Regions from separate parts of the Staphylococcus sp. Z5-21 genome, predicted to be linked through region 1. Evidence: predicted binding sites of a transcription regulator. Region 1 holds the regulator's gene; each other region holds the start of a gene.
The links. The regulator Rex, encoded in region 1, represses fermentation and respiration genes when NADH is low (regulators of the CRP and FNR family bind a similar motif). The targets are predictions, from matches to a motif close to TTGTGAAATATTTCACAA.
Positions count from the first base shown of each region.

Region 2: the regulator Rex is predicted to act here: its motif matches at 2,060-2,077, upstream of M1D64_RS09105 (cytochrome ubiquinol oxidase subunit I).
Region 3: the regulator Rex is predicted to act here: its motif matches at 1,404-1,421, upstream of qoxA (cytochrome aa3 quinol oxidase subunit II).

Region 1 is NZ_CP096462.1:877,937-881,231, forward strand. It holds gene M1D64_RS04240 (ABC-F family ATP-binding cassette domain-containing protein) at 1-1,475, opposite strand, end outside; gene M1D64_RS04245 (redox-sensing transcriptional repressor Rex) at 1,621-2,268, shown strand; gene M1D64_RS04250 (YeeE/YedE family protein) at 2,484-3,295, shown strand, end outside.
Region 2 is NZ_CP096462.1:1,823,151-1,826,445, reverse strand. It holds gene ptsP (phosphoenolpyruvate--protein phosphotransferase) at 1-1,367, shown strand, start outside; gene M1D64_RS09110 (glutaredoxin family protein) at 1,669-1,899, opposite strand; gene M1D64_RS09105 (cytochrome ubiquinol oxidase subunit I) at 2,099-3,295, shown strand, end outside.
Region 3 is NZ_CP096462.1:1,847,254-1,850,548, forward strand. It holds gene M1D64_RS09220 (globin domain-containing protein) at 1-756, opposite strand, end outside; gene M1D64_RS09225 (DUF5011 domain-containing protein) at 1,002-1,319, shown strand; gene qoxA (cytochrome aa3 quinol oxidase subunit II) at 1,589-2,710, shown strand; gene qoxB (cytochrome aa3 quinol oxidase subunit I) at 2,710-3,295, shown strand, end outside.

The sequences.
Region 1 (3,295 bases):
AAATTATCCAAAGCTTGTTCTAACATCTCTTTAGAATCAATATCTAGATGGTTGGTAGGCTCATCTAATATGAGTACATTATTACGTTCTAACATTAATAAAGCGAGTTGCAGTCGTGCTTTTTCTCCACCAGATAAATCATTAATAATTTTTTTTACATCTTCTTGAACGAATAGGAAACGACCTAAAACAGCTCTGATATCTTTTTCATTCATAGTAGGGTATTGATCCCATAAATAATCTAAGATCGTTTTATTTGATTTAAATTCAGCTTGCTTTTGATCATAGTAACCTATTTTTAAATTGGCACCCGTTGTGACTTCGCCGCCTAATTGATCATGTAGACCAGCGATGGTTTTAATTAAAGTTGATTTACCTATACCATTCGGGCCAATAATAGCGATATGATCACCCTTTGTAACTTCGATATTAATCCCTTTTGTAATAGGTGTATTGTACCCAATCTCTAGATTTTTTATATGGAATACGTCATTACCTGTATTACGGTCGAAATCAAATTGAATATTTGTACTTTTAGCATCAATCATAGGTTTATTAATGCGATCGATTTTATCTAACTTTTTGCGACGACTTTTTGCCATCCCAGTCGTAGAGGCACGCGCAATGTTTTTTTCTACGAATGTTTCTAAGCGTTTGATTTCAGCTTGTTGACTTTCATAGGCTTGCATGCGCTTTTCGTAATACTTATCTCGTTGTTCTATGAATTGTGCATAGTTTCCTACATAGTGTTGTACATCACCGAGTGCTACATCATATATTTGAGTGACAATTTTATCTAAGAAGTATCTATCGTGACTGATGATTACAATGGCCCCGTTAAAATAATTCAAATAACTTTCTAGCCATTGAGTTGTTTCCATGTCTAAATGGTTGGTAGGCTCATCGAGTAATAATAAATCTGGTTCACTTAGTAACATTTGTGCTAAAGATAGTCGGGTCTTTTGACCACCACTAAAATCATTAATGGGTCTATTAAAATCTGATTCAGTGAAGTTTAAGCCATGTAGCACCGTTTTAATTTTACTTTCATATTGATAGCCATCTTGTTGTTCAAATGTGTTTGATAATGACTCATAACGATCAATATGTATTTTATATGCTTCTGTATCGTATTCATTGGCATGTTGTGCAAGCCAATCCGTTTCTTTTTTCATTTCTAGTTCTAATTTTTTCATTGCTTCAAATGTCTTAGACATTTCTTCAAATACAGTTTGATTTGTGTCTAAGGTCATTTGTTGTGTTAAGTAACCAAGTTTTAAATTTTTACTTTTAGATACATAACCACTATCATACCCTTCGACGCCAGCGATTATTTTCATTAATGTTGATTTTCCAGCTCCATTACGTCCGACAATTCCAATACGTTCGCCCGTTTTGACTTCGAAATCCACATTGTTAAAAATATCTTCACCGTCGAATGACTTTGTTAAATCATTAAGTTGTAATAATATCATCCGATTTGCACCTCTCTATTCAATTATCATTCTACAGTATTCACGCTGTGGTTAAAACTATCATTGTTTATTTTTATGATGCATTCATGTATAATGTTGTAGTGATTATAAGATTATACAGTATTAGACATTGAAATAGGGGGAAATGATCTTGGCTAATCAAAGCGAAAAGATTCCTCGTGCTACATTGAAACGTTTACCGTTATATTATAGATTCGTCAATACATTAAAATCAAAAGGTATAGACAGAGTTAATTCAAAAGCAATTAGTGAAGGCTTAAACATTGATTCTGCAACGATACGTAGGGATTTTTCATATTTTGGTGAATTAGGTAAAAAGGGTTACGGCTATAATATAGATAGCTTATTACATTTTTTTAAAAACGAAATAAGCGAAAACGATGAAATTAAGATTGCAATTGTAGGTGTAGGGAACTTAGGTAAAGCATTATTAACATATAACTTCTCAATACATGATGAAATGACAATAACAGAAGCATTTGATATTCGAGAAGAGGTCATTGGTACACAAATAGGGAAAGTGACAGTTAGTCCATTTGAAAAAATTACAGACATACTATCGCATGAACAGATAGATGTCGTTATTCTGACAACGCCTGAGGAAGCGGCTCAGAAGGTTGCTGATACATTAGTGAAAGCAGGCGTTAAAGGTATATTGAACTTTACGCCTAGTCGTGTACAAACGCCATCCGATGTACAAGTACATCACATTGATTTGGGTATAGAACTGCAATCTTTATTATTCTTTATGAAGAATTATAGTCATAAATAAAATGTAATGAACTAGTTTTTGATAAATACGGCATGTGATAACCATGTGGACAAAGTATTTATGGAAAGCTAGTTTTTTATTTGTCTTCGAGTTGTTAATTATTTTAAAAGCTAGCTGATTTTTAAAATAAATTTTCGTGAAACTGTAAGGTTGAAATTTTATACGAAATCTAATATTATTAATCTTATTGATTTTATCGGGAAAGAGGTTATGATATGACATGGTTAATTATCAGTGGACTGGTCGTAGGCGCTCTATTGGGGTTTGTTATGCAGCGAACACGATTTTGTCTAGCTGGTGGATTTAGGGATATGTATATTCAAAAGAGTAACAAAATGTTTTACGCCTTATTAATTGCGATTTCTGTACAAAGTATTGGCTTATTGCTATTAACTTCAACAGGATTAGTTGAAATACCAGAGTCAACATATCCTATCATTGGTACAGTGATTGGATCATTTATTTTTGGATTAGGTATTATTATGGCAGGTGGCTGTGCTACAGGAACATGGTATAGAGCTGGTGAAGGACTAATCGGTAGTTGGATGGCGTTAATTGCTTATGCTTTTACTTCCGCCACAACAAAATTTGGTTTATTACTACCATTAATGAACGGTTTAAATAAACCTACTAATGTAAATACGAGTATGTCACAAACAACAGGTATTCCAACCTGGGTTTTCGTAATTGTACTCATAGTAATCACTTTATTCTTCGTAGTAAAAACATTACGTAAACCAAAACCAAAATTTGCAGTACCTAAATTAAAGCAAAAATTCACAGGTATACGTCATTATTTATTTGAGAAAAAATATCACCCATTTGTGGCAGCAATCGCAGTAGGACTTATCGCATTGCTCGCATGGCCAGTGAGTGAATCAACTGGTAGAATGTATGGTTTAGGTATTACAACACCTTCTGCAAACTTGGTACAATTTTTTGTAACGGGTGACTTGAAATTATTGGACTGGGGTGTCTTCCTGGTTCTAGGTATATTCTTTGGCTCTTATATTGCGGCTAAAGGTGC
Region 2 (3,295 bases), 950 kb from region 1:
AATCAATGGATAATGAATATATGAAAGAACGTGCTGCCGATATCCGCGATGTTTCAAAACGTGTGTTAGCACATATTTTAGGTGTAGAATTACCAAATCCTAGTATGATTGATGAAAGCGTTGTTATAATCGGTAACGATTTAACACCTTCAGATACTGCTCAATTAAATAAAGAATTTGTACAAGGATTTGTAACTAATATAGGTGGTAGAACTTCACATTCAGCAATTATGAGTCGCTCATTAGAAATTGCTGCAGTTGTAGGTACTAAATCTATTACTCAAGAAGTTAAACAAGGTGACATGATTATTGTTGACGGTTTAACAGGTGAAGTCATCATTGATCCTACTGAAGATGAAGTCATTGCTTATCAAAACAAGCGTGAACGTTTCTTTGAAGACAAGCAAGAATTACAAAAATTACGCGATGAAGAGACAACTACAATTGATGGTAGACACGCTGAACTTGCTGCCAATATCGGTACACCGAATGATTTAAAAGGTGTAATTGAAAATGGTGCAGAGGGCATTGGATTATACCGTACTGAATTTTTATATATGGGTAGAGACGAAATGCCAACTGAAGATGAGCAGTTCGAAGCTTATAAAAAAGTATTAGAAACGATGGAAGATAAACGCGTTGTTGTACGTACTTTAGATATTGGTGGAGATAAAGAACTACCTTATCTGAATTTACCTGAAGAAATGAATCCTTTCTTAGGTTACCGCGCTATCCGTTTATGCTTAGATCAACCTGATATTTTCAGACCGCAGTTGCGTGCATTATTACGTGCATCTGCTTTTGGTAAATTGAATATCATGTTCCCTATGGTAGCTACAATCCAAGAGTTCCGTGATGCTAAAGCATTGTTACTTGAAGAAAAAGATAACTTAACAAATGAAGGCATTGAAGTTTCTGATGATATCGAACTTGGTATTATGGTAGAAATTCCTTCTACTGCTGCTTTAGCAGATGTATTTGCTAAAGAAGTTGATTTCTTCAGTATAGGAACGAATGATTTAATTCAATATACAATGGCTGCTGATAGAATGTCAGAACGTGTTTCTTACTTGTATCAACCATATAATCCTTCAATATTACGTTTAGTAAAACAAGTAATAGAAGCTTCTCATAAAGAAGGTAAATGGACTGGTATGTGTGGAGAAATGGCTGGCGATGAAATTGCAATTCCATTGTTATTAGGCTTAGGATTAGATGAGTTCTCAATGAGTGCTACCTCAGTACTTAAAGCACGTCGTCAAATCAAAGGTTTAAGTCAAAATGAAATGGAAGAATTAGCTCAAAGAGCAATTGATTGTGCTACTTCTGAAGAAGTTCAAGATTTAGTAAATCAATACGCTAAATAAAATGAGTACTTATTAAAAAATAAAGATATGTCTTGGATATAAACATCTGAGATTAACTAAAAACGCCGATTTCTATTGTAATTAAATAGAAATTGGCGTTTTTTACGTTTGGAAAGTGAATTTAAAGGCTGGAGGGTTTGCATAGAGTGTTTAATATTAATAAATTTTATTTAGAAATGGCTAAAGAAACACGAATGATTAATTTTTAATTTTGTAAAAAGTTACAAAATACGTTACTTTATAATTAGCACTTAATTAACTTTACAACATAATTAAATTGTTAACTTTGAGAATGCATCGCTTATTTAATATTTAATGTGCTATTTATTTTATCCATGTCAATTTGGTGCATTGGTTCACCATTTAATAAAATAAAAGGTGTTGCAAATGCATCATAATCAATCATTTCATTTCTATATTGTGTATTACTGATATTTTTTTCACGATATGCGACATCATTGTCAGCTAAGTAGTTTTTGATGAAAGTACAAGGTGGACAATCATTTTGTGTGTATATGATAATCTCGTTCATAATCGGTTTATCCTTTCTTTATTCAATTTACTATAATATAAGAGACTTTAAAATATATTTCAAGTCTTTTAAATTGTATGAAATTAGACATTAATTTGTCACTTTATTTTGAGAGAAATAAATTTAAAAAATATGTACACCGGTTTATAATGGAAAGACGTTGTGATTTTTGTCACAAATAAATAAAAAAGGTGATATTATGGATTCAGTTGAATTAGCACGGTTTTTAACTGCGATGACACTCGCAGTGCATATAATTTTTGCAACAATTGGTGTGGGGATGCCAGTCATGTTCGCTATTGCCGAATTTATTGGTATTAAGAAAAATAATCCACTATACACAACATTAGCCAAAAGATGGTCCAAAGGTTATACGATAACAGTAGCTGTAGGTGTCGTGACAGGTACAATTATAGGTCTACAGTTGTCATTACTATGGCCAACATTTATGCAAATGGGTGGACATGTTATAGCATTACCATTATTTATGGAAACATTTGCTTTCTTCTTTGAAGCGATATTCTTGAGTATATATCTATATACATGGGATCGTTTTAAAGGAAAATGGACGCATTTTTTAATTAGTATACCAGTTATCCTTGGTGGATCATTCTCGGCGTTCTTTATTACTGCCGTTAACTCATTTATGAATACACCTGCTGGATTTGAAATGAAAAATGGCAAAATGGTTAATGTAGAACCATTAGCAGCAATGTTTAATGATTCGTTTTTAATTAGATCATTCCATGTGGTTGCAACTGCACTTATGACAATGGCGTTTGTATTAGCGGCTATCGCTGCTTTCAAATTACTCAAAAATAAATTTAAAAAAGATATAGAATACCATAAAAAAGCACTAAAACTAACTATGATCTTAGGTGTTGTTTTTACATTAGGATCTATGTTAGCAGGTGACTTATCTGCTAAGTTCTTACATCAAGAGCAACCAGAGAAATTAGCAGCTTATGAATGGCACTTTGATACGGAATCACATGCAGATTTAGTTTTATTTGGTTCCTTAGATGAAAAAACGCAAGAAGTAAATGGCGCAATTAAAATTCCTGGTCTCCTTAGCTTTTTAGCTGATAATAATACTAATACAGAAGTTAAAGGTCTGGATGAATTTCCAAAAGATTTACAACCACCAATGATTGTACATTATTACTTTGATCTCATGGTTTCGATGGGGGTATTTTGTTTAGTCGTTTCCGGTGCATATGTACTTACACTTATATTTAAAAAACTGCGGAAATTTACACATTCAAAACCTATGTTATATGGTGCACTATTGACTGGTCCAGCGGCTATGCTAGCAATCGAGTTTGGTTGGTTCTTAACAGAGCAAGGTCGTCAGCCATGGATTGTTCGTGGTTATCTTAAAGTAGCAGATGCTGCG
Region 3 (3,295 bases), 970 kb from region 1:
GGAAAACGGACCTACTGGTGCTGATAATTGAATCGTATCGCCTTCTTTGTATTCACTATGAAGTATCGTAGACACTTCCCCTTCATGTGTTGTTGTTACATCATGTTTAACTGCAAAAGTCAGTGTTTCACTATCACCTTCTACAATTGAATAATGGCGTTTAGCACGGTATGGTAGTGACGCACTCTTCACATCGACCGTGACATATTGACCTGGTTTAAATTTACTCATGTCTATTTCATCAGATTTAACTGTAAATGCTTTGATGTCTGTAGCTACAGTTTCTATATTTTTAATTACAAATGCTTGGAAACCATCCCATGCCATTGTTTTATAAATATCTTTTTCAACTTCAATAAATACTTTAGCAATTTCTCCGTATGCTTTAGCCCAAGTGTCTAATATTGCATCATCATCCGATAATTTTAAAACATTTTGGATGGCAGCTAATAAATTTTCACCTACAATATCATAACCAGCTGGCGGCACCTGTAATGCACAATGTTTAAATGCAATTTCTTTCACAACTGGTAAAATACGTGTCAAATCATCAATATTCATCGCTGCAGCTAATACACTCTGTGCTAGCGCTGTTGATTGCAATCCTTTCTTTTGGTTTGTTTGATTAAACATATTTCTTAATTCAGGGTGTTGTGTAAACATTCTATTATAGAAAAACGATGTGATTTCTACCCCTCTTTCTTGCAATACCGGAACCGTTTCTTTAATAATCGCTTTTTCTTTTTCATTCAACATAATAAGCACTTCCATTTCTTCAAATATAGCTTTATCATTTCTACTTTATTTTATTACAAATTATAGTATTTCAAAACAAATTTGTGATAAAATTCACAAAAAGTTCATTTTACTTATTTTTAACTAAAAATTACAATTATATTTAAATAAATAAGGTATATTAGGACTATAGTATGATGTAATACACAGCGCATTACAGTATAGTATAGATAAATCAATTAAAGTCTCTTCTTGGAGGTCAATAAATGAATAAACTTATACAATCGTTATCAGCAATTGGCGTTTCTGCAACTCTTGTATCCCCAAACCTAAGTGCAGAAGCCACTGACAATTCAATTCCAGAGCTTAAAGGTACGAATGATACAATCATAGATAAAGGTGAAGAATATAATCTTTTAAATGGTGTACATGCATACGATAAAGAAGACGGCGATTTAACACATAAAATTAAAGTTGATGGTAATGTTAATATCAACCAAGCTGGAAAATACAAAATTGAGTATAAAGTGGAAGATTCAAACGGCGCATCAAGTAAATCGATACGTTATATAGAAGTTAAATAAATTAAAATTCCATACATAGCAAAAATCAAGCTAAATGATAACCTTTATCACTACTTTTTTGATAAAATCACCCTTTCGCCTTAAATATGACACTTTTCACAAAATGTACACATAATTTTAACAAATCTTTGAAAGCCCACCAGACGTTGAGTTTGTTGGGTTTCTTTTAATTTTACAATATTTTTTTTCGCACAAACACTTGTAAATATTACGTAATATCTTAAAATTGATGTTAAGCCCTACATTTGTAGTATTAGGAGGTCAAAAAAGTGTCAAAATTTAAGTCTTTGCTTCTACTCTTTGGCTCGCTAATTTTACTTAGTGGCTGTTCTAACGTAGAAGTTTTAAACCCAAAAGGGCCGATGGCAAGTGATTCGAAGTTTTTGATTATGTATTCAATTATCTTCATGCTTGTTATTATTGCCGCTGTACTTATTCTATTCACAGTTTTTCTATATAAATATAGAATTGGAAACACTGATGAATCAGGTAAGATGCACCACAATTCTTTATTAGAAACAATTTGGTTTATTATTCCAGTAATTATTGTAATTGCATTAGCTATTCCAACAGTTAATTCACTTTATAATTACGAGGAAAAACCACAGAAAGAAGACGATCCACTTGTTGTTTATGCTACAAGTGCTGGTTATAAGTGGTTCTTTAGTTATCCTGAAGAGAAAATCGAAACAGTTAACCATTTAACTATTCCGAAAGATCGCCCAGTTGTCTTCAAGCTCCAATCAATGGATATGATGACAAGTTTCTGGATTCCACAATTAGGTGGTCAAAAATATGCGATGACAGGTATGACTATGGACTGGACTTTAACAGCTAGTGAAGAAGGTACGTTCCGTGGACGTAACTCAAACTTCAATGGTGAAGGCTTCAGTCGTCAGACATTTGATGTGAATTCAGTAAGCCAAAGCAAATTCGAGGATTGGGTAAAAGATGCCAAAAAACAAAAAGTATTGGATCAAGATACATTTGATAAGCAACTTTTACCAACTACTGAAAACAAAAATTTAACTTTCAGTGGTACGCATTTAGCATTTGTTGATCCTGCAGCAGATCCTGAGTATATTTTCTATGCTTATGATCGTTATAATTTCGTTCAAAAAGATCCAAACTTTAACACTGAAGAAGAACGTACAGCAGATGTGTTAGATAAACCAGATCAACCTGCACGTAAGCCGCAAATCACAAATGCTAACTACGAACGTCATGGAATGAAAGCCATGATTTTAGGCAATAATGAACCATATGATAGTGAATTCAAAGATGAAGAATCACATAATATGGATGAAATGGAAAAAATCTCTGAAGGTGCTAAAGATGAAAAAGCATCTAAAATTGAGAAAAAAGACCATGAAAATGGAGGTGGACATTAATGAATTTTCCATGGGATCAATTACTCGTTCAAGGTAACTGGATGATAACAATGGGACAAATTGGTGCTCCTTTCGCAGTTATTGCCGTGATCGCAGTAATTAGCTATTTCAAATTATGGAAATATCTATACAGAGAATGGTTCACATCTATTGACCATAAAAAAATTGGTGCAATGTACTTAATCTGTGCGGTATTAATGTTCGTACGTGGTGGTATTGACGCGCTAATGATGCGTACGCAATTAGCCATTCCAGACAATACATTTTTAGAAGGAAACCATTATAATGAAGTCTTTAGTACGCACGGCGTAATAATGATTATCTTTATGGCTATGCCTTTCATCTTTGGTTTATGGAATGTTGTCGTACCACTACAAATTGGTGCGCGTGACGTTGCATTCCCTGTATTAAATAACGTAAGTTTCTGGTTATTCTTCTCAGGTATGATTTTATTCAACCTTTCATTTATAGTCGGAGGCTCACCTGCAGCTGGTTGGACAAACTACGCACCACTCGCAGGAGAATTCAGTCCAGGACCTGGTGTCAACTATTACTTAATAGCGATACAAATTTCCGGTATTGGTA